DNA from 3 places in the Exiguobacterium sp. SH0S7 genome. Region 3 is predicted to be linked to each of the others. Evidence: riboswitches for the same ligand, from Rfam matches in the RefSeq annotation. Region 3 holds a riboswitch; each other region holds the start of a gene.
What was found. A riboswitch is a leader RNA that binds a small molecule or an ion and turns the genes downstream of it on or off. The one in region 3 is predicted to bind thiamine pyrophosphate.
Positions count from the first base shown of each region.

Region 1 (7,559 bases), on a different contig from region 3:
ATGCGCGTCATCAGTCTCGTCCCGACGCTCGCCATCAATGACAACCTACCCTACGTCGAGTCTCAACTCGACGAAGTGAACTTTCATTACGTGGAAGAGACGCTCGACGAGGTCGAGACGAGCGGCGGCATGATCATCGTCGGTTGGGGTTCGCCTGGGCGCCTCATGCACCATTCCACGCTGTACAAGACGTTATTCGCCGAGCACGAGGCGAGTATGTATTGTATCGGTACGACGTCAAAAGGCGAACCGCAACAAATTCGCATGGCCAATGAAAATACGGTACTCGAAGCGTTCAATAACGAATCGATCAAACCGAAATTTAAGATCTTGAAAGAGACAAAACAGGACGACTCGAAATGAGTCGTCCTGTTTTTTATCGCACGCCGATCCATACACTTACTCCGAACAGCGTGAACAAGAGTGACGCCAACAGAAAATCGTTTCGCGTGACCGGAATCACCTCGTACGTAGAACGATGTTCACCCGTAAATCCCCGAGCCTCCATCGAGAACGCGATCCGCTCGGCTTGACGGATAGCGCCGGCAAGAAGCGGGATTAGGAGTTTCGGGATGTGTCGCACGTGATCGATCCGGGTGTCGAGGCGCACGCCACGTAAGGCATGCGTTTCATAGAGCTGCATCAGTTCGATCTTTAAAATCGGGAAAAAGCGAAAGCCGACGAAGACGCTATAGGCGATGTTAGGGGACAATCTCGCCTGCTGCATCAGACTGTAGACGAACCGCTTCGGGTCCGTCGTCAGCGTGAACAGAAGCGACAGGACCGTGAAGGCGAGGACCCGAAGCGAAAGTGTCGCCGCCAACAACACGTTCTCCTCGGTGACATCATTGCCGAAGAGCGAGAACACGACTTGCCCGCTCGCCTCTCTGCCGAAGACGAGCGTCGTCCAAAGCGTCCCGAGCGCGGTCAGTAAAAATGGGATCATGAACAGTCCCCATCGCTTCCAGCTCACGTCGGAAAAGATGAATTGGAGGACGAGTGTGCCGAAGAAGACGACGAGCGGAGTCCACGGGTTGTACATGAAGGCGAGACCGAACATGAGACACGTCACGGTCAAGAACTTGATTGTCGGGTTCATCTCGTGAAACGTCATCAGAACGCCTCCGTCAACAGTCCGTGGGCCCGCAATAAGTCCGAGTCGTCCCAAATCGACGCATCGTACGGCCCACTCAAGTTCCCGTCACCCATCAAATAATACGTGCTCGCGGCACGGGCGAAACTGAGATCGTGCGTTACGAACAAGACCGTCTGCCCCGCACAGACTCGTTCAGCCATCAATGCATGGAGCGCTCGAAGTGATGCCTCGTCTTGACCGGCCGTCGGTTCATCAAACGCGAGCAGTTGTTTACCCGACAGAAGCATCACCCCGATGGCGAGTCTCCGTTTTTGACCGTGACTGAGTGAGAGTGGATGGGCGTCACGCAGACGTTCAAGCCCGAGGCGTGCCAACATGTCCTCGATTGAACGGTTATGTCCATACGCTAGTTCCCGCGACACGTCACTCGTCACAAACAAATGCGCCGGGGATTGCGGGACGAGCCCGACTTCACGGTGATGCCGCGCCAGGCTTTTTAGCCACGTCGATTTGCCGCTGCCGTTCCGACCGAGGATGGCGATCACATCCCCCGGGGCCACTGCGATTTTGCTCGCTGCAAGTTGAAACTTTTTGTGATTCACTTTCGGTATCTGAAATAATGTGTTTGTGCCCCGTGTCGTTTCAATCGGCGTAAATGTATAATCCGGTTGAACGACGAACGATCCATCGCCTGCGATCCTTCCGTTCACGAGTTCCAGGTGCCGGTCAAAGAAGTCGCCCCACATGTACGGACGATGCTCGATGACGACGATATTGACGTTCCGTGCGGACTTATCGAGCCAGCGAACGAACCGACGTGCCGTCGCCGGGTCGAGGTGTGAGAGCGGCTCGTCGAGTAAGAGCCATTCCGGACATCCGATCAAGGCACAGGCAACGGCGATCTGTTGCTTCTCGCCCCCTGATAAATCATGGATGGTGCGGTGGCGATAATCGGACAAGTGTAACTCGTGCAAAATCGCTGAGACACGGTCCATCATCTCGCTTCGGGCGACCGAAAAGTTTTCGAGCGTGAAAATCAATTCTTCTTCGACCGTCTGCATGACGAACTGGCTGTCCGGGTCTTGAAACACCGTCCCGACGCGGCGATTCACCTCACCAGGCCGATACGTGGCATAGGACCGACCGAATAGATGCAATCGCCCCGTCACAACCCCATCACAGTTGTCCGGGTAGAGCCGATTGAACAAGGCGAACAAAGTCGACTTCCCCGACCCGCTCGCCCCGGTGATGAGCGTCCTGCCGTCCTTAAGACGAAGTGTGATATCCGTCAATACGTCGCGTCCTTCCCCCGGGAAACGAAACGCCAGACGCTCGGTCTCAACCATGTGCCTTCCTCTGCCGGGTGACGGCATATCCTTCTAGCGCACCCGTTCGAAGCAACAAGTCGCTCAAAATCTTCCCGCCGATCCCTGCGATGAGCGTCCCGCTCGTCGCCCGTAGTGCGAACATCAAAGCCACGTACGTCGGACTGAGCGCGCTGAGACCTCCCATGACGTACGTATATGCGAAACTCGTCACTGCCGCACCGAATCCGGCGAGCATGAGCACCCACAAGTCATACCGCTTATACCCGGTTAGTGCGAACGCCGCTTCGGCGCCGAGTCCTTGAATGATGCCGACGAGGATGATGCGCGGACCGATCGCATTGCCGATCATCATCTCGATCGACGCTGCGAGCACTTCCGACAAAAAGGCGGCGCCTGGCTTTCGAATGATGTAGGCGGTAATAATCGAGACGATGAACCAAATCCCAAAAATCCATTCATAGGCGATCGGCCCGATCAAGCCGGCCCACAAGTTCCCCACATGGACGAACGCCAAATAGACGACGGCAAAGACGACCGATAAAATCGACAACAAGACGATTTCTTTCAACTTCCATGAGTTAAGCATCGATGCGTCCCTCGTGTGACGGACTGTTCACACTGAACGTGACCGTCATGACGACGTGGCTCGACTTCTCGCGGACACGGTTGAACGTCGCCTCATAAAACGCGAACACCGGCTCGATATCTCCGTGGATCCCTGATGCATAGTGCATCGTGTCATTAAAGACGCCCCGTGCTTTCGCGAAATCGACCTCTTCATAGATGATGTCCATGTAATCGTCATCACCGAGCGGGTAGAGTGCGAACTGTGATGAAACGTATTGGGCAGCCGCTCGCCCGTTCACCGGCTCACTCGAAACGTCGAGCAGATTGTCCCCGACCGTGTCGCCCGGACAGCCGGCCGAGAACGTCCCGCTCATCGACACATGCGCCCCTGTTCTTGTGGCGTGTGACAAGACTGCTTTCGCGACGTCAAACACGTGCTCGGCCCGACCGCGAATCACGGTCGACACATCGTCCGTGTGCCTCCAGACGTTGCTTAAATCAGTTTCTTTGAGTGCTCCTTTGATGACCGGTATGAACTCTGACGTCATCGGGCTTAGCGTAAAGCGGAACCCGACGATCGGGCTCGTTCCACATTGTTGATTCATGATGATTCCCCCCTTATTTGGTTACACAAAAAAGCCGCATCCATGAGAATGCGGCCACTTATCCAATCATCAATTCATCAGAAAAAGTGCCACACTTCCTCACGCCAGTATTACCTGGATCGAGTTATAAGGGATTGGAGCCATGCTCACATCTCAGCCGAAGCACCCCTAGTGTAGTCCAATGTATGCGGTTGTTCATGCAAGCAAAAGTATAGCCGTTCGATTCTGAATTGTAAACGGTTAAATCATGAAAACGTCGCGATTCCGTTTCCTGGAAGCGTATCCCGTAACGTTGTCCAGTCTGACGCCATTTCTTCGTCTGACAGTAGACAGGCGTCAAGTTCGAGCTCGACGCGCACTCGGTCCATTCGGTGACCGATCAAGACGAGCTCCGTCTGGCGGTCGCCGTACGGCTCGATGTAATCGGCCTCAAGCTCTGGTTCGGCGGCGAACATCTGCTTTCGTTCCGCGTCAGGAAGCGTCGCGAGCCAACGCCCGGCATGTTCGAGCGTCGACGCGTACCCCGCTTGGGAGAACAGGCACGCGATGTCGTTCCGTGAGGCGATCCATAAAAAACCTTTGGCCCGGACGACTTCTTCCGGGAACTGTTCGATCCACGCATGTAAACGCTCCGGGTGGAACGGACGGCGGCGGCGATAGACGAACGAACTGATGCCGTACTCTTCGGTTTCAGGGGTATGGTCGTCTGTCTCGAGCTCTTGGATCCATCCGGCGGCATGCATTGCCTGGTCGAAGTCGAACAAGTTCACGTCTAACAGGTCGGACAACGGCACGTTGCCGTAAGTACTTGTCAGAAGTCGCGCCGCCGGGTTTAACGCGCGCAACAGACTTTCGATCTCGTGCAGTTCCGGTTCCGTGACCCGGTCCGCCTTGTTGAGGACGATGATGTCGGCAAACTCGACTTGATCGACGAGCAAGTCGACGACTTCCCGGACATCACCCGTGTCGACAGCCTGTTTCCGTTCATGCAGTGATTCGCCCGAGTTGAAGTCTTTTAAAAATCGATACGCGTCGACGACCGTCACCATCGCGTCAACATACACACGGCTCGTCAAGTCGATACCCAAGGCGTCATCCGCATATGTAAACGTCTGCGCGACCGGGATCGGCTCCGAGATGCCTGACGACTCGATGATGATGCCGTCGAGCTGTCGGTCGTTCGCAATCTCGCTGACCGCCTCGAGTAAATCTTCTCGCAACGTGCAGCAGATGCAGCCGTTAGACAGCTCCACCAACTTCTCGTCCGTCCGTGAAAAACCTGCCCCGTCAATCAATCGCTCATCGATGTTCAGCTCGCTCATGTCGTTGACGATGACGGCATATTTTTTACCATCCCGATTGTTCAACATATGATTGAGCAACGTCGTCTTGCCACTTCCTAAATATCCGGACAAGACTGTGATCGGAATTCGTTTCATGATGTATACCACCTTTAAATCGTAATCATTACTTTTTAGATAATGAACGGGATTACGTCCGTTGTCAACAAAAAAAACACGCTCAAAAGGAGCGTGTTCAGCTTGTTGACTAACATCAATAGAATCGCTCGTTCAATGGCGCCCATGCTTTCCGCAGGGAATCCCGGAGCCGCATCGCGACTCGCGTCGCTGCTCGGTCTCCGTTGGGTTGCTTTCCTGCAGGAGTCGGGGCGCCATCTAGCGGCCATTTGTCTTTTTCTGAGGCCTCGACGGCCGAAGAAAAAGCTCTGGATATGTTCTTCGTACCGGTTATTCTTCTAATGCTTTCCGTTCCGCCTCGGAGCGAGGATACGTGTTCGCCTGCCACTCGGCCCGGTAAATCGAATCGAGTTGCGTCAATCCGACCTCGTCATCATCCTTATCGGCATCCACACTCGGCGTCTCGTCCCACTTTGGTTCAAGATACGTATGGTCTTCTTTCCGGGCCCGGTCGTCCAATATCTTTTGAATCCCGACCCGAGCCACCGCCGCTAGTGCCAATCCGATTCCCGCTCGCACGAGCAATCGCTTCACCATAGCCGTCCCTCCTTAACGTCCAAACCGATAAAGTGGCATCCCTTTCACGTCCGTATCGATCTTGAAGACCGAACCCGCATCCGGATGAGCGGCGAGCGCCTCGTCGTCCATGCCTTCGCGCGCCGTCGTGATCGCCAATTGTTTTAAGTCATCCCCGATAAAACTACACGACGTGACGTTCGGCGCCGGGACGATGACTTCAAGCACTTTTTCACCCGTCTCCGGATTCCACCGCGTGACGCGCCCGCCTGCAAAGTGGGCAATCCATAAAAAGCCGTCTTCATCCGACGTCATGCCGTCCGGGAACCCGTCCTCATTCTTGAAATCAATGACGACCTCACCTTCCCCGAGCGTGCCCGTTTTCAAATCGAACGGGAACTTGCGAACCGTCTCGGTCGGCGTATCGATATGGTAAAACGACGTATGGTCAGGTGACCACGTCAACCCGTTCGATAACGTCAATCCGCTCAACATGACCTCGGTCGTGCCGTCGCGGTTCAAGCGGAACAACGTCGCCTGCTCAGACTCGTCTTTTAAGTGGAGCGTCCCGGCGAAGACACGACCGTACGGGTCGGCTTTCCCATCGTTGAAGCGAAGGACACCCTCCGGGTCATCAAGTTCGACGAGTTTATCGAGTTGTTTCGACGTTTCATCCCACTCATAGATACCATCCTTCAATCCGACGATCACGCCGTCGGTCACTTTAGGGACGACAAACCCGACCTGCTGTCCCATATCAAACGAAGATAATTCATCTTCTTTCTCATCGTACCACCAGAGCGCGTGCCCTTCGATATCGACCCAGTAGAACCGCTTCAGTTCAGCGTCCCAGCAAGGCCCTTCCCCGAGCGTGTTTCTGACTCGAATCCATAACGTAGCGTTTACTGTCTCCATTGAATTGCCTCCACTCTCTGCTTTGATATCAAAAGACTATTCCCTGAGGGGGTAAGGACTATTCATCATTCACAAAAATGTTTAAAGATATTTCTCGTCTGACGCATTATACGCCCGGGCACGATAAAAACGCTCCGAATCGAAACCGATCCGGAGCGCTCGTTTATTTGGCGCCTTCGACGTTCATTTGTTTACTGCGTAATTGGCCGCACGCCGCATCGATATCGGTCCCGTGCTCGAGACGCACGCCCGTATTGATGCCCCGTTTTTTCAAGACGTCGTAAAACGCCATGATGTCCTCGGTCGTACTCCGTTCGTACTGGATGTGCTCGTTGACCGGGTTGTATGGGATCAAATTGACGTAAGACTTGTCTTTGATGTCATCGATCAACGCCGCGAGTTCTTCGGCATGTTCTGGCAAGTCGTTCACTTTCGAGAGCAAGATGTACTCGAACGTGATCCGTTTATTCGTCTTCTCAACGTAGTAGCGGATTGCCGGCATCAGTTTATCGAGCGGGAACGCCCGGTTGATCTTCATGATTCTCGTCCGCAGCGCATCGTTCGGCGCGTGCAGAGAGAGGGCCAAGTTGATGCGCAGGTCAAGGTCAGCGAACTTGTAGATCTTGTCGGCGAGCCCACTCGTCGAGACGTTGATTTTACGAGGAGCGATCGCGAGACCGCGCTCGTCTTTGACGACACGGAGGAAGTCGACCAAGTTATCAAAGTTATCGAACGGCTCCCCGATTCCCATGACGACGATGTGGCTGACGCGGTCATCTTCACCGACCTCGTCTAAATAGTGTTGAACGGTCATGATCTGTTCGACGACCTCGCCCGCCGTCAAGTCGCGTGTTTTTTTCAAGAGGCCGCTCGCACAGAAACTACAGCCGATGTTGCACCCGACTTGTGTCGTCACACAGACGGAACGTCCATACTTATGGCGCATGAGCACCGTTTCGATATAATGCCCGTCGTGCAGTTTAAGTAAGAATTTGACCGTGCCGTCACCCGCTTCTTGTTTGACGAACAGTTCTTGTGTCGTCAGCGCATAGTT
Region 1 is NZ_SJVA01000001.1:98,817-106,375, forward strand. Features, by position in the region: gene EVJ22_RS00525 (DUF1643 domain-containing protein) at 1-363, shown strand, start outside; gene EVJ22_RS00530 (energy-coupling factor transporter transmembrane component T family protein) at 377-1,114, opposite strand; gene EVJ22_RS00535 (ABC transporter ATP-binding protein) at 1,114-2,442, opposite strand; gene EVJ22_RS00540 (ECF transporter S component) at 2,435-3,010, opposite strand; gene EVJ22_RS00545 (YkoF family thiamine/hydroxymethylpyrimidine-binding protein) at 3,003-3,596, opposite strand; TPP riboswitch at 3,676-3,776, opposite strand; gene EVJ22_RS00550 (GTP-binding protein) at 3,842-5,035, opposite strand; gene EVJ22_RS00560 (hypothetical protein) at 5,345-5,611, opposite strand; gene EVJ22_RS00565 (SMP-30/gluconolactonase/LRE family protein) at 5,624-6,505, opposite strand; gene rlmN (dual-specificity RNA methyltransferase RlmN) at 6,669-7,559, opposite strand, start outside.
Region 1: it holds a riboswitch for thiamine pyrophosphate, as region 3 does, so the genes downstream of both, EVJ22_RS00545 (YkoF family thiamine/hydroxymethylpyrimidine-binding protein) here and thiW (energy coupling factor transporter S component ThiW) in region 3, are expected to answer to the same signal.

Region 2 (7,559 bases), on a different contig from region 3:
GAGTATGCCCGTCACGGCCGCGATCGCCCCGAAGCGATCGTGATGCAAGACGACGAGTGCCGGTCCACCGCCGGAAAGCTTGAGCGGGAATCCGTTCAATTCGGTGATTTCAATCGTGCCACCGCCAATCGAGATCCCAACGATCTCAAACATCCCCTCCGCGTCCTCGAGATGAACCCGGGCCGTGTTCGGATGATCCGTGAGCGCGTCGCTCGTCTCAAAGACGACTTTGATTCCCCGCTCTTTCGCGATGTCGAGCGCTTGCGGGATGCGAAGATCGAACGTATCGAATCCCATGATGCCTCCGACGATGGCGACGTCTGTCCCGTGACCTCGATACGTGTCGGCGAACGACCCGTAAAACGTGATCCGCGCGAGGTCCGGCGTTCGGCCGAACAGTTTGCCGGCCATAAGACCGATGCGTGCGGCTCCGGCCGTATGCGAACTCGATGGTCCGACCATGACCGGTCCGATAATATCAAACACACTGCGATATTTCATCGCATTTCCCCCTTTCAAAAAAACCCTACCTTCATTATACAGAAGGCAGGGCTGAGATACAGCTTATTCCACACTAAAAATGTAGGAGTAGAGCGGTTGTTTACCGTCATGAACTTCGATTTCAATCTCATCGTTCTTCGATTCGATGTAAGCCGAGAGTGCTGCGACGTCTTCCGCCGACGAACCTTCGCCCGTCAAGATCGTGACAATCTCATCATCCGCGTCTACGAGTGCATCTACGAGCGCTTTTGCCGCTTCTAGACTCGATTTTGATGATGCGACGATTTTCTTCTCGGCAATCGCCATATGATCATCTTTACGAATCTCGACACCGTCGATACTCGTGTCACGGACAGCGTAAGTCACTTGTCCTGACTTGACTGTAGTTGCGGCCGTCTTCATGACCGACTCGTTCGTCTCGACATCCGCTTCAGGATTGAACGCGATGGCAGCCGCTAGTCCTTGTGGTACCGTCTTCGTCGGAATGACCGAGACGCCGCAAGGTGCGACCGATGCCGCTTGCTCAGCGGCCATGATGATGTTCGAGTTGTTCGGGAAGATGAAGACGTGCTCGGCGTTCGCCGCTTCAATCGCTTTGACGATGTCTTCCGTAGACGGGTTCATCGTCTGCCCGCCTTCGATGACATGTGCGGCACCGAGCGAACGGAACAGTTCACTGACACCTTCACCCATGGCGACAGTGACGATCGCGTAAGGCACTTTCGCTTTGACGGCAGTCGCCTGAACGCCGTGCTGGTTGGCACCGTGCTCTTCTTCAAGAATCGTCGAATGCTGTTGACGCATGTTCTCGATCTTGACCGCGACAAGCTCACCAAAACGTTGTCCTTTCGTGATGACGTCGCCCGGCGTCTCGACGTGAACGTGGACTTTGAGCAACTCTTCGTCGGCGACGACAAGGAGCGAGTCGCCGAGTTCAGACAGCTCGTTACGGAACACGTCCTCATCGAACGGAGTCTGTTTCAACTTTTCGTCTTGGAAACGGACCATGATCTCCGTGCAATATCCAAATTCGATATCTTCCGTCGACATGAAACCTTGCGCAGCATGGTGTTCTGCCTCAACGAGGGCATCCATGACCGGTGCGTGCGGCTTCTCGAGCTCTTTCCCTTCAAGGCTCGCGAGGAACCCTTCATAGATGACGAGGAGACCTTGACCGCCTGAGTCGACGACACCGACTTCTTTTAAGACCGGCAACAAATCAGGTGTCCGCTCGAGCGAAGCTTTCGCTTCCGTGATCACTTGCTCCATGAACTCATTGAAGTCGCTCGTCGACTCAGAGGCACGGAGCGCTTCGTCGGCCGCTTCACGAGCAACCGTCAAAATCGTTCCTTCAACCGGTTTCATAACCGCCTTGTATGCCGTGTCGACGCCACGTTTGAGTGCCTCGGCAAAGTCGAGTGTCGACAATTCTGTCTTTCCTTCGATCGATTTACCGAAACCACGGAATAATTGGCTTAAAATAACACCCGAATTCCCACGGGCCCCCATAAGTAGGCCGCGGGCAAACTTCGATGACACGTCAGCGATGTTCGCCGTATCGAGTGCGGCCACTTCCTTCGCACCTGAAGTCATCGTCAAATTCATGTTCGTTCCCGTGTCGCCGTCTGGGACCGGGAAGACGTTAAGCGAATCCACGTAATCTGCATTTTGGCTCAAGTTGGCTGCACCGTTTGCGACCATTTGCGCAAACACCAATCCATCTAAACGTTTTAACCCCACACCAAATCCTCCTTCGTTCTCGTCAGTCATTCGTCAGACGAACGCCTTGTACGAATATATTTACCGACGAAACGTTTAATCCTAAAGTTTCACCGAGCGTGTATTTCACACGACTTTGCACGTTGTACGCGACTTCTGACACTTTCGTCCCGTAGCTCACGATGATGTGCATATCGATATGTACGTCTTCTCCATCTTGACGTACGACAACGCCACGCGCATAGTTCTCACGTTTGAGCAGTTCTGCGATCCCGTCTTTCAGTTGAGCTTGTGACGCCATTCCTACGACGCCGAAACATTCCATCGCCGCACCGCCCGCGAGTGTCGCGACCACGTCGTTCGTGATATCAATATTGCCATATGTTGTCTTCATTTCAATTGCCATATGGAGTAGCCTCCTTTATTCGGAATGATTCCTACAGTATATTCTACAATAAGTACCTAGTTATTAAAAGGACATGCCCCTAAACTCGGTCAATTGTAACCGCAACCCTCATTCATTATTAAAATCCTCATCCGTAATGTCAAGTTTTTTTCTTGTCATCCGGTTATTTTCTAGTTGCATCGTGAAAAAACCCATGCTAATATAAACGAGTGTCTATTAGGACGAACCCACATAAAAAAGGAGGGGAAACGCATGGCACGTAAATGCTACGTAACAGGTAAGTCACCTAAGTCAGGTAACAACCGTTCGCACGCACTCAACAAGACAAAACGTACTTGGGGTGTAAACGTACAAAAAGTTCGCATTCTCGTTGACGGTAAACCTAAACGAGTTTGGGTTTCAGCTCGCGCTCTTAAATCAGGTCTCGTTGAACGCGTATAATTACCATACACGAACGAAATAAATCCCAGCGGCATACGCCGATGGGATTTTTTTGTTTACTTCTTTATATACATAATCAAGACGTTGCCACTGTGAACGAGCAAGTCCGCCTCTTCTGCCGACCACTCGTTTGAAATCGTCAGCGCCTCATAGCTGACGACGTCATGGTTCTCGAGCGGGTACTTGACGCCACGAATCGAGACCGAGGCCCGTTTCCAAGGTACGAGCGACAAGTAATGGTCAGGACGACGCGGGAGACGATAGTCCCCTTTTCCGACGAGACGGACTTCTTGCCCGTCTGCGAACAACCGCATCTCGGGGTACGCCTCGAGCAGACCGACGTTACTGAGCGTCATATCGAGCCTGCCCCCGAGTGCACCGTACACGTCGATCACGTCCGCTCCTTTCCCTCGTGCCGCCTCGAGGGCGATCTCAAGGTCGGTCACGTCTTTTTCAGACGGATAACGGACAGCTTCCTCCGGCACGGTGCCTGTGAACGAATCAAAGTCACCGACGAGCAGGTCCGGCTTCATCCCACGGTCGAGCAGCGTATGATAGCCGCCGTCGACACCGATGACGTAATCGGCGTTCCGAGGAAGATCAGGGACCGCTTCCGGGCTCGCAGCCACAATCAAGACGCGCATTATCTGATGTCCCGTGTCGCGAGCGTCGCGAAGCGCGGCGCCGACGTGAACAAGAGCACGATCACGACCGCCGAGACGAGGAACGACGGCAACATATACGTCAAGTTATAGCCGAGCGAGTACAAGACGACCGGTCCTTCCGCATACTCGGCGAAGAAGACAATGCCGGAGACGACGTGCGCAACGTAGCGGAGCGCCGAGCCGATCAACGCCCCGAGAATCAAATAGAACGTGAGCGTTTTCTTGGCGCCGTCTTTTGCCGACTGTTTGACTTGACCGGCGAAGATGCCGGCGACTCCGACGAGGCCGTAGGCGACCGTATAGTCGAGTAAAAATTGGACCGGCGTGAAGATATAGGCCCCAAATAACAGTTGTAGCGTCCCGACGAGCGCGCCCGTCGCGAGTCCGCCTCTCAATCCGTGGCGATACGCCATCACGAGAATCGGTAGCATCGCCAAGCTGACTGCTCCGCCTTGCGGCAACCGATATGGGATGAGCATGTCAAAGATCAGTCCGAGTGAGGCGAACAGCGAGATTTCAATGAGCGCCTGTAGTTTTAAACGTTGTTTCATCTTATTCCCTCCTTGATATGAGTGAACGACAAAAAGCAGCATGACGTAAACGCCATGCTGCTATCGTGTAGCAACGTGCATTTTCGCCACATCCCTACGTCCGTGTGAACGGAACAGGTTCAAAGGGTTAGCTCATGCCTCTCAGCCACAGATGTGACACCCCTTGCGACAATATTTGTTGTTCTATAGATGATTATACACGAGACGCGTTGCGAATGCTATCGATTGCGTCTTTATAGCTCGGTTCGTTATAGATGGCTGAACCGGCAACGAGGACGTCGGCACCTGCGTCGATACAAAGTTTTGCCGTCGCAGGATTTACCCCGCCATCGATCTCGATCTCGAAGTCGAGACGACGCGCTTGGCGCATCTCGCTGAGCGCCGCGATCTTCGGGACGACCGCTTCGATGAACGCTTGGCCGCCAAAGCCAGGGTTCACGGTCATGAGCAACACCATATCGACATCACCGAGCACGTGCTCGATTGATGACAACGGCGTATGTGGGTTCAAGACGACACCACACTTGGCGCCGGCTCCTTTGATTTGTTGCAATACGCGATGCAAATGGTTTGTCGCCTCGACATGGACCGTGACGATATCGGCGCCTGCTTGAACGAAGTCCTCGACGAACCGTTCCGGTTGGTCGATCATCAAATGGACGTCTAATACTATGTCCGACTTGTCACGCAAACTTTTGAGTACCGGCAGTCCAATCGAGATGTTCGGCACGAACTGACCGTCCATGACGTCAAAATGAATGTAATCGGCCCCTGCTTCTTGGACCGCTTTGACCTCTGCCTCAAGGTTGGCAAAATCGGCCGACAGGATCGATGGTGCGATTTTAATCATGTTAGTACCTCCGTTGTCTATCTTTTAATTCCTCCATAAACGTAACATAGTTCGCATAGCGGGTGGAAGCGATTTCTCCGGCCTCGACCGCCGCTTTGACGGCACAACCCGGCTCGTTCAAATGGGCGCAACCACGGAATTTACAGTCATCGTGCCGCAAGACGAATTCAGGGAAACACCAACGCATCTCCTCGACTTCAAGTTCTTCCGGGAACTCAAGACTCGAGAATCCAGGTGTATCGGCGACGAACCCGTCCGCGAGTGTGATGAGCGTGACGTGACGCGTCGTATGCTTCCCGCGGCCAAGCGCTTTCGAAATCTTACCAGTCGCGAGTTCGAGCTCCGGTGCGACCGCGTTCAGCAACGAACTCTTCCCGACGCCGGTCTGTCCGGCGAACACGCTCGTCTTGTCTTTGAACGCGCTGCGGATGAGCTCGATTCCAGCTCCGTCTTCGGTCGACGTCTCAATGACTTGATAGCCGATCGAACGGTATAGCGCTGCCGCCGCACTAATTTTTTCTTTTTCAGCTTCTAGCAACAAGTCCATCTTCGTCAACACGATGATTGGGTGAACTTGCTTCGATTCGATCAAAATGAGAAAGCGGTCAAGCAAATGAAACGAGAACGCCGGCTCTTTCACGGAAAAGAGCAGAAACGCCTGATCGATGTTGGCGATCGGCGGACGGACGAGATGGTTCGACCGCTCATCGACAGCCATGATGTAGCCGGTCCCGTCCCCTTGGTCTTGAATATCGACGTCGTCCCCGACGACGGGCGAAATGTTTCGGTTCCGGAAGTTTCCCCGGGCGCGACATCTGATTTCAACTTTCGTTTCGGTCATGACATCATAAAATCCACCTTGCAAGCGAATAATCGTTCCTTTCATCCTGTTTCCTCCTTAGAAAAGAGGTGACGCGCACGCCACCTCTTCATTGTGAATCTTTTGCTTGTGCGTATGTCACCGTATCGGTCCGAACGACTTCACCCTCGACTTCAATCGTCGCGGTACCGACTTCGTCCGGAGCAATGACGAGCGTATAGGAATACGTCGTCGTTTCTGTGATCATATCACGCAACACTTCGATCTCACCACGGGCATCGACGGTACGAATGACGACTTCGACCGGTTCCGCCTCGTCACCCTCTGCCGGCGGTTCGATTTCGACGTCCACTTCCCGCTCGATTGAGATGTCGGTCGGCTCGACTCCTTGTGAGACGATGACCGTCAGTTCCGTTCCCGGATCGACCGCCGTCCCTGACGTCGGCAGTTGACGAATGATTTGATTCGCTGGGATACTCGTCGAATACTCATCGCGTTTCACGATTTTCAAGTTGTTTTGCTCGGCATAAGTTGACGCTTCTTCGAACGTATAGCCCGTCAAATTAGCAAGCTCGATTTTATTGCTGCCGGTCGAGACAACGAGCGTGACCGTCTCTTCCGACGCGATGACTTCTTCACCTGGCGTGATCGATTGCGAAATCACATCTCCGCTGTCGACCGTTTCGGACGCTTCGGATTGGATTTCAATATCTGTGAAATCAAGATCTTTCAACGTTCGTTCCGCTGCTGTTTGGGACACCCCCTCGACGTCAGGCATCTCGACCGTCTCTTTCCCAGCGGACACGACGATGGTGACGACCGTTCCGCGCTTCGGCTTCCGCCCAGGTTGAGGATTCTGCGAAATCACGTCGCCTTCAGACACGTTGTCACTCACCCGGTCCGTCGTCTCAACGACAAATCCGGATGCTTCTAGTTCAGTCGTCGCATCACCGACGCTCATGCCGACGACATCAGGCACGACGGCACGTGACATTTCATCTGCAACCACATACGCCGCCACTCCGCCACCGATCAATAGAAGAACGAGAACTAGCCAGAGCCACCACTTCTTTTTCTTTTGTTTCTTCGGCGTCGCTGATTCCGGCTCGACTGCAGCTACAGGCTGCTTGACGACTTCTTTCGGTTCTTCCGGAACGACAGGCGCCATGACGAGCGTCTGATCAAACTCGTCTTGTTCTGTCGGCCTCCGTTTCGGTTCGTCCGCGCGGTCTGGGCTGAGCGACGTCAAGCAGTCTTTTTTAAAAGCAGCGACCGAGGCATGCCGTGCCCCTGGCGATTTGGCGAGCGCCTGCATAATACAGTTCTCAAGCGCTTGTGAAATTTTAGGGTTCAAGTCGAGCGGTCGGATCGGATCATCTTGCAAATGTTGCAACGCGACCGCGACAGGTGTCTCACCGATGAACGGGACTCGTCCTGTCACAAGTTCGTACAGCACCGCACCGAGCGAATAAATGTCTGACTTCTCATCAGCAAACTTGCCACGCGCTTGTTCCGGAGAGAAATAGTGGACCGACCCGAGGACTGACATCGTATGGGTCAGCGTCGCGTTCGACATGGCCACGGCAATCCCGAAATCGGTCACTTT
Region 2 is NZ_SJVA01000002.1:148,894-156,452, forward strand. Features, by position in the region: gene sdaAB (L-serine ammonia-lyase, iron-sulfur-dependent subunit beta) at 1-501, opposite strand, end outside; gene EVJ22_RS04485 (DAK2 domain-containing protein) at 565-2,241, opposite strand; gene EVJ22_RS04490 (Asp23/Gls24 family envelope stress response protein) at 2,264-2,626, opposite strand; gene rpmB (50S ribosomal protein L28) at 2,879-3,067, shown strand; gene EVJ22_RS04500 (thiamine diphosphokinase) at 3,124-3,711, opposite strand; gene thiT (energy-coupled thiamine transporter ThiT) at 3,711-4,283, opposite strand; TPP riboswitch at 4,358-4,457, opposite strand; gene rpe (ribulose-phosphate 3-epimerase) at 4,477-5,133, opposite strand; gene rsgA (ribosome small subunit-dependent GTPase A) at 5,135-6,019, opposite strand; gene pknB (Stk1 family PASTA domain-containing Ser/Thr kinase) at 6,063-7,559, opposite strand, start outside.
Region 2: it holds a riboswitch for thiamine pyrophosphate, as region 3 does, so the genes downstream of both, thiT (energy-coupled thiamine transporter ThiT) here and thiW (energy coupling factor transporter S component ThiW) in region 3, are expected to answer to the same signal.

Region 3 (7,559 bases):
GCTGACGACCGGTACGCCGGAACAGTTGGCGCGGGTAACGGCAGCGTTCTTGCCGATGAAGAAGATCGATCTGGCCGAGTTGCGGAAAGTATATTGAAACGAATCATGCCGCCCTTAACGAATCGGGGCGGCATGGTTTTATTCGCGTTTCTTTTTAGAGAGTGCGTCTTTCTCGATGATCGTATCGGACAGACGTAGCTGTTCGGCCGCTTCGTCGATAAAAGGCTCACATTGGCTGAGCGGTAGCTCATCTCCTGTCTCGACCGCGTAACACGTCCCGTTTCCGATGGGCTCGGTCAAGTTGGGAACATAGTAGAGCGTGTCGTACCGGAACGACCCGTTACGGAACACGGTCAAGTTCGGTTCGTCGTCGAGCAGCGGGCTGCCGAGCATGTAGGCGGGCTCCATCCCGAGCAACTCTAGGATGGTCGGGGCGATGTCCGTTTGACCGCCGCTCGCTTCGATCGTTCGACCTTCGTTCAAGTTGGCTGGTTTGATGTAGAGCGGAACAGAACGGTCGAGCTGAAACAGTTCGACGGCCGAATCGGCGTTCTCTTGCTCGGCCATCTCGTCACCTGCTGAGGTCAGGCCGCTGTCATGATCGCTATAAAAGACGACTAACGAATTATTCCACGTCCCGTTCGCCTTCAATTGATCGACCATCAATCCGACGGCCGCGTCGACGTAATGGATGGTATGGTAATAGTTTTGAAGCAGCGGATCGTCATATCCGGTCAAGTCCAAACGCTTCTCTTCTTCCGGAATGTCGTACGGCGTATGGCTCGTCAAAGCGACCATGAACGCATAAAACGGTTCTGCTAACGTGTCCATCGCTTCGACGGAAGTGGTCAAGAAGTCTTTGTCGTTAAGTGCCATGCCGATCACGTCCTGAGCGGGGTAATCGTCTTTGCTGAAAAAATGATTGAAGCCGATATTGTCGTAGACGTTGTCGCGGTTCCAAAACGTTTTATCGAACGCATGCATCGCGGCCGTATCATAGCCGGCTTGGCGCAAACGTTCAGGTAAGGCGTCAAACGTATGGTCACCGTACTGGGTGTACACTGAACCGGATTTGACGGGATAGAGCGAGGTGTTGACCGTGAATTCTGCGTCCGACGTCCGGCCTTCGTGCGTCTGATGATAGAAGTTCGGGAAGTACAACATCTCGTCACGAAGCGCGTTCAAGTTCGGTGTCAGTTCCTGTCCGTTGATCGTCTGGCCGATCACCGACGTCTGGAACGACTCGAGCTGCAGCATGATGACGTTCGTATCAGCCGTTGTCTCGACGTCGGTTGGAGCCGAGGTACCGAGCCGCGTCTCTTCTTGTGCGGTTAAGCCGTCTCCGAAGCCGAGTTGGTCGCCGATGCCACGGAACAAGTCGAGGCCGTGATACCCCCAAAAGCCGTACTCGTAATATTCACGCATGTTCGAAATCGGTGCTTGCTCGTCACCATTCGGCTGACTGACGGTTAACGGAACGACGAAGGCGGCCAAGCCGACGACAAAACCGGCAGCGGCGATCCGGCGGTTTTTTCCTGTGCCTTGCGCAGGTCTTTTTCTCATATAGACGAGGACAGCGGTATAAAGCACCAAGTCCACGAACAATAGAAAGTCGGTCGGTTGAATCAACGTCAGGAAGCCGCCGCCGACGTCGCCCATCTGACCAACGTCTGACAAAAGCGCGACCGACAACAGATTGCCGAAATAGCGGTAATACCAGACGTCGGAGATGAGGAGTGTACTGTGTAGAAACAGCGAGGCGAATAAAATCCAGCGCCGTGTTTTCGTCTTCACGAGTAACGCCCAGCTCGTCATCATGAGAATCATCCCGATGTTGACGAGTAAAAAATGAACGTTGAACGCACTCGCGGTCAAGATGCTGAATAAAAATAGTTTGGCAAGTGATAGTGACAGATAACTCCAATAATCAAGATATTTCATAAATAGCCTCCAAACGGTACGTACACGTTGTATTCTTTTTCATGTACCTGTTCGCAAGTGGCGGGAAACATGGGGGTGTGCGATACGGACGAAAAAAAGCGAGGCGAGCGCCTCACTTGATCAAAAACGTGTCCCGAAGCTCGATGATCGTGCCTTCCGGGGCTTTTAGTTTGCTCAAATGTCCGTCGACGACGAAGTAGATGTTGCCGCCATGTTTCGGCAAGAACGTGACACCGAGCGCCTCGAGCCGACGGACTTCCGCTTCAAGGTCATCGACGTACAAGGCGAAGTGAACGGGTCCGGCCGCATGTTTCGAATACGGCGATAACGTCTCGTCGGTCTTCGCCGTCTGGAGTTCGATATAGAAGTCGCCGAGCTTGAGCCAACTGTTGAACGCCCGGGTATGGAAGTTGGGTGACTCTTGGACGAGCTCAAAACCGAGCGTTTCATAAAATTGCTTTGACGCCGCATAGTCGGGCGTTTGGATACAGAGATGGTGGATTTGTTTCATCGTGTCACTCCTTTGCTTTTATTTTAGCGAATAGGAGCCTGAAGCGGAACTTTTCTTGAACGAAGACGTATACGACACCGAGGAGGGATACATATGGAAATCCAATACGAATTGACGGAAGAAGACTACATTCACTTCAACTTGAGTCATATTAGACGTTCAAAGATAGGAAAGAGGATGCTATTCCTGCAGCGCATCATCGGGCCCGTCATCATTTTAAGTGGTGGCGCTTTGACGTTCGCGACACTGTTTCAAGATACGAGCTGGTGGCTGTTTGGGGTATATGGCGTCATCAGCCTCCTCTGGTTCCTGTATTATCCGAAGTATTTTGAACGGCATATCCGAAAACAAACGAAGCGGATGATTCAAGAACGAAGCAATGAAGGCATGATCGGCCCGCATACGATGGATTTGGATGAAGACGGTCTTCGTGACAAAAATGCGTTCGGGGAGACGAAAGTCTCATGGAGCGGCATCAAGGAAGTCGTCGAGGAAGCCGATTATGTGTATTTGTATAACTCGTCGGTCAGCGCCTACATCTTGCCGAAACGCGGGCAGGACATGGAGGAGGTACAACGATGGCTACCGATGCGTTGACGATTCAACCGATTGATGAGACGAACTTGGATGCGGTCGTCGCCTTGACCGTCGCACCTGGTCAGGCCCGCTTTATCGAAACGAACGCGGAATCGCTCCGCGAGATGGACGTCGACGTCAAGTACGCGTGGACGTGCTACGCGCTCTGTCGAGACAATCAACCGGTCGGCTTCATGATGGTCGGGGCCGAGAACAAGGTGGAGCGTTACGTCTGGCTCGACCGCTTTATGATTGATATGGATGAGCAAGGGAAAGGCATCGGGTCAACATTTTTGCAACTTGCGATTGAGTGGATGCAAGAGCGATTTGATGTCGATGACATCATCCTCAGTCTCCATCCGACGAACGAACCAGCGAAACGGTTTTATGCGAAGGGCGGATTTGAGGACAGTGGCTTGATTGATGAAGCGAACGGGGAAGAGATTTGGGTGTATCACGTGAAGCAGGGACAGCCTTCCTAAGTCGGCCGTCCCTGTTTTGGTGGTTGTTGTTCAATTATCGCTTCACCGTGAGTGGACGCAACTGTTTGACCCGCGCCAAGACGATCCAGCCGAGGATGGCTCCGGTCACGCTCGAGGCGAGGAAGGCCGGGAAGAAGAACAGCGCCCCAAACTCAGAACCCATTAAGATTTTCGCGTACGGGACGGCGATGAGCGAGGCAATGACGCCCGTCCCGATGACTTCACCGAGCGCAGCGAAAGCGACCCGGTTCGTCCGCACGTAAAATAGTCCGGCAAGCAAGGCGCCGATCATACCACCTGGGAAGGCGAGCAACGACCCGGTCCCGGTCATGACACGGACGAGTCCGGTCACGAACGCGACGAGGACGGCACCAATCGGACTGACGGTGACGGCGGCGATGACGTTCACCATATGTTGCACCGGATAGGCCCGGGCGACACCGGTCGGGATGGAGATGAACAGGGAGCCGATGATGGCGATGGCGATGAGCATCGCCATCCAAGTGAGTTGTTGAATACGCATGAAGTGTCTCCTTTCAAAATGAAAACGCCACTTCTCCAAGTGGAAAAGTGGCGTGGACAGACAGACGTATCCAAGCCACTTCCCTACGCTGGTATGAGCCAGATCAGGTTCGAAGGGTCCGGCAGTTGCCGTCTCAGCCCGAAGGCTCCCCTAGTGGTCGTTTATTGGTTTGAGTATAGCATACCGTTATTTTGTTGCCTCAATTTTTCGCGGTCGGAAGATGAAATAAATGATACCGCTATACAGGGCGTATAAAAACAGGGAAAACACGAGATTGATGAGCCACGGGAGTGTACCCATAAATACGGTGACCGAGGCGTTACGGAACCAGCCGAGTGAAAGACATAGTCCGACAAAGCTGAGCACGATCGTCGTCCAAAAGCTGATATCTGGACGCCTCGACACGCGGCGAACGACTAGACCGATTATGAAGCTGAAGACAGCCGTCGTACCTAAATACATATAGAGTAACGCATCAACCGGGTATGAATAATAGACAACGTCCATATTATTTCCTCCTAAACGAAGTGTGGTGAAAGGAAGTGAGGTCAGTGAGGAGTGCGATCCCATGGCGTGACGAGTCTTACCGTGAACAGTTCGAGCACTGGCTCGATGGCCATGTGCCAGGCGTGACGTGGCGGGTTGTGAAAGATACGGATTTGACATACTTGATGTATGGAGAGTACGGAGCAGACCGTTACTACGCCAAGGCGGTGACAGCAATTAGTGATGGCGAGGCCGAACTGTCGATGCATCTAGCCGAACGGCATCCGGGACTGGTCCCGGAGGTCATCGCCATTGACGCGGCACGCAACTGGCTACTTATGCGAGACATCGGCGGGGATGCACTTCGCGAATACCCTAAGCACAGTCGGTACGAAGCGGCTGTGCGTCAATATGCGAAACTACAGAGAAAAGAAGCGAATTACATGGATACGCTTTTGGCCTACGGCATCCCGGACCGGTGTCCGGCTCGTCTAAAAGAAGAGATACGGACGTATTTACCCGAGTTATGTACGGGGTTAGATCGAGATAAGGCAGAGGCGGTGCTGGCGCTCCAAGACGAACTCCTCACCATGTGCGACGAGCTCGCGACGGGTATGCCGATGAGTCTCGAGCACGGCGATTTACATTGCGGCAACATCTTTTGGCGCGAACAGACGGATGACTTATGTATTCTCGATTGGGGCGATGCGACCGTCACCCATCCGTTCTTCAGCGTCCGTGTGTTTTGGAACGCGCTCTACGACTTGTTGCCGGAAGACGATGAAGTCGCCTGGTATGAACAGATTCAGAAGATGCGTACCGTCTACTTGGCTGAGTGGGAAGATGTGGCGCCTCGGGACTTGCTATGGCGCCATTTGTTGATCGCTGAAGAGCTCGGTTGCGTATATCGGGCGCTGTCGTGGCATATATATGTGACCAACTATCGGTATGATCCGTCCGAGTCAGCCGATAAACCGGCCCAATGGCTCAACTTGTTCCTCGAGTATCGGGACTTGAAACGTCGCGGTACGTGATCACTCATTCTTCTCGAGCAGGTTTTCATAATCCGTCTCGTTCCAAAACAGCTGGGCGATTGACTCCGGTGCTTTCAAAATCTCACCGTCTTGGTCGTAGACGATGGCGTAGCCGTTTTCGATCTCAAAGACGATCAAGTCGGCCGTCACTTCCTTGACGCCGTTCCCGGCAATGATGACGTTCTCGATTGGGTCGCGTGCGACTTGAACTCCCCATTCGTCGAGCTCGACGATGAGCGCTGACGTGTAGGCATGGCGGTCGTAAATCGATTGAAACTCGTCTTGCGTCAATGTGACGTCGGTCGGGGGGGCACTCGTCCCGTATTTGCGCTTCTCAATCTCCTCAACGAATTGCGTGAACGACTCTTCTTGCCAAAAGAGCGGTGCGACCGACTCGGGACCGTTGGCGATCTCACCGTCTTCATTCTCATAGACGGTCGCGTACGTGCCGTCGTCGAGCTTGAACGGATAAATATCGGCGTATGTATGATGGATCCCGTCCCCGGCGATGACGACGCGTTCGAACGTCTCCCGGAACGGTGTTAGCCCTTGGGTTTCGAGCGCTGCTAACAAGTCTTGGGCAGTCTCGTGTTGGTCAAAGACGTCTTTGAAATCTTCTCGTGTCCATTCGATCGTCGCTTCTTCATCTTGTTCGTTCATATCAGGAGAGACGATTGGTTGCTCGGCTTGATCGGTACAACCTGTCAGCAAGAACGCGCTTAAGCCAAGTAGTCCTAACCGTTTCATAAAACAACCCCCTAGTAAGTTACATTATTTCCCTATTTTACATTAGCGTAGCATGTATGAAATAGGATGAGAACCTGGATACTTTCTCATCTAGGGCAAATGCAATCGCTACCTCGTCTGGTTCAATCAACACAATCTGTACGATTGAACAGGGAAATGTCGACTTTTGGCGAACACATTTAGGAAACCGGTCTAAAGGAGAGAGAGAGATGCCAAAACGAAAATTTGCCAATCGTCGTGATTGGGAACGAATATTAAAAAATCGATACGCACAAATGGAGGTGCAGGACGATCGCTTCTCGGGCACCGTCGCCCTCTTCCAAATTGACGCCGTCCGAGCCCCGCAATATAAGATGCATCAAGGAGAGGAGTTCATCGTCGCCGACGCAGGTTATGCGTGGCTCCAGTACTTCTCAGAACATGAACCGTTCGGGGTGACTGTCATGTTCGACGACCGGGGCAACATCGTCCAATGGTACATCGATATCGTTGAAGGGATTGGGTATGAGGATGGGATTCCGTACATGGATGACCTCCTGCTCGACATTCTCATCTTCCCGAACGGTGACGTCGTCCGTAAAGACGAGGATGAGTTCGAAGCGGCAGCCAAGTCAGGTGAGCTCACGCCGGAGATGGTCGACCGTGGCTGGCGTGATTTCAAGGCGACGCTCGATCGGATCGAACGCCGCGACTTCGTCTATTTTGATTTAGCGAACGAGCATTACGAGCAGTTGAAGCAAAAGCTTTGAGTCTTCCCGTACTGCTTTTGGTACAGTGTAAGAACAGGGGGGAAGATAGATGAAACAAATTGATCTCGAGAAGTGGTCGCGTAAAAAGCATTATGAGTTTTTCAAGGCGTTTGACGCCCCGCATTTCAACGTGACGGCGAACGTCGACGTGACGAAGCTACATACGTTCGCGAAGACGCGCGGACAGTCATTTTTCAAGCTGTTCTTATACGGCGTGGTGAAGACGGCGAACGCCATCCCGGAACTTAGGTACCGGATGCGCGGTGACGTGGTCGTCGAGCATGATGTCGTCCATCCATCGTTCACCGTCATGATGGATGATGACGTCTTCAATTTCTGTACGGCGACGTATAAAGACGCGTTTCCCGACTTCATGGAGGAAGTGGCCGTGCGGATGAGCGGGGCGAAACGAGAAGTCGTCGTCGGAGATGACGAGCCGGACAGCCTGCTCTATATTACGAGCGTGCCTTGGCTCACGTTCACGAGCATCAGTCATCCGACGAATGACCA
Region 3 is NZ_SJVA01000004.1:17,633-25,191, forward strand. Features, by position in the region: gene EVJ22_RS08195 (VOC family protein) at 1-97, shown strand, start outside; gene EVJ22_RS08200 (LTA synthase family protein) at 139-1,941, opposite strand; gene EVJ22_RS08205 (VOC family protein) at 2,054-2,452, opposite strand; gene EVJ22_RS08210 (YcxB family protein) at 2,546-3,049, shown strand; gene EVJ22_RS08215 (GNAT family N-acetyltransferase) at 3,031-3,510, shown strand; gene thiW (energy coupling factor transporter S component ThiW) at 3,545-4,033, opposite strand; TPP riboswitch at 4,097-4,195, opposite strand; gene EVJ22_RS08225 (hypothetical protein) at 4,220-4,540, opposite strand; gene EVJ22_RS08230 (phosphotransferase family protein) at 4,585-5,553, shown strand; gene EVJ22_RS08235 (hypothetical protein) at 5,554-6,300, opposite strand; gene EVJ22_RS08240 (ribonuclease FAU-1 family protein) at 6,510-7,049, shown strand; gene EVJ22_RS08245 (tetratricopeptide repeat protein) at 7,099-7,559, shown strand, end outside.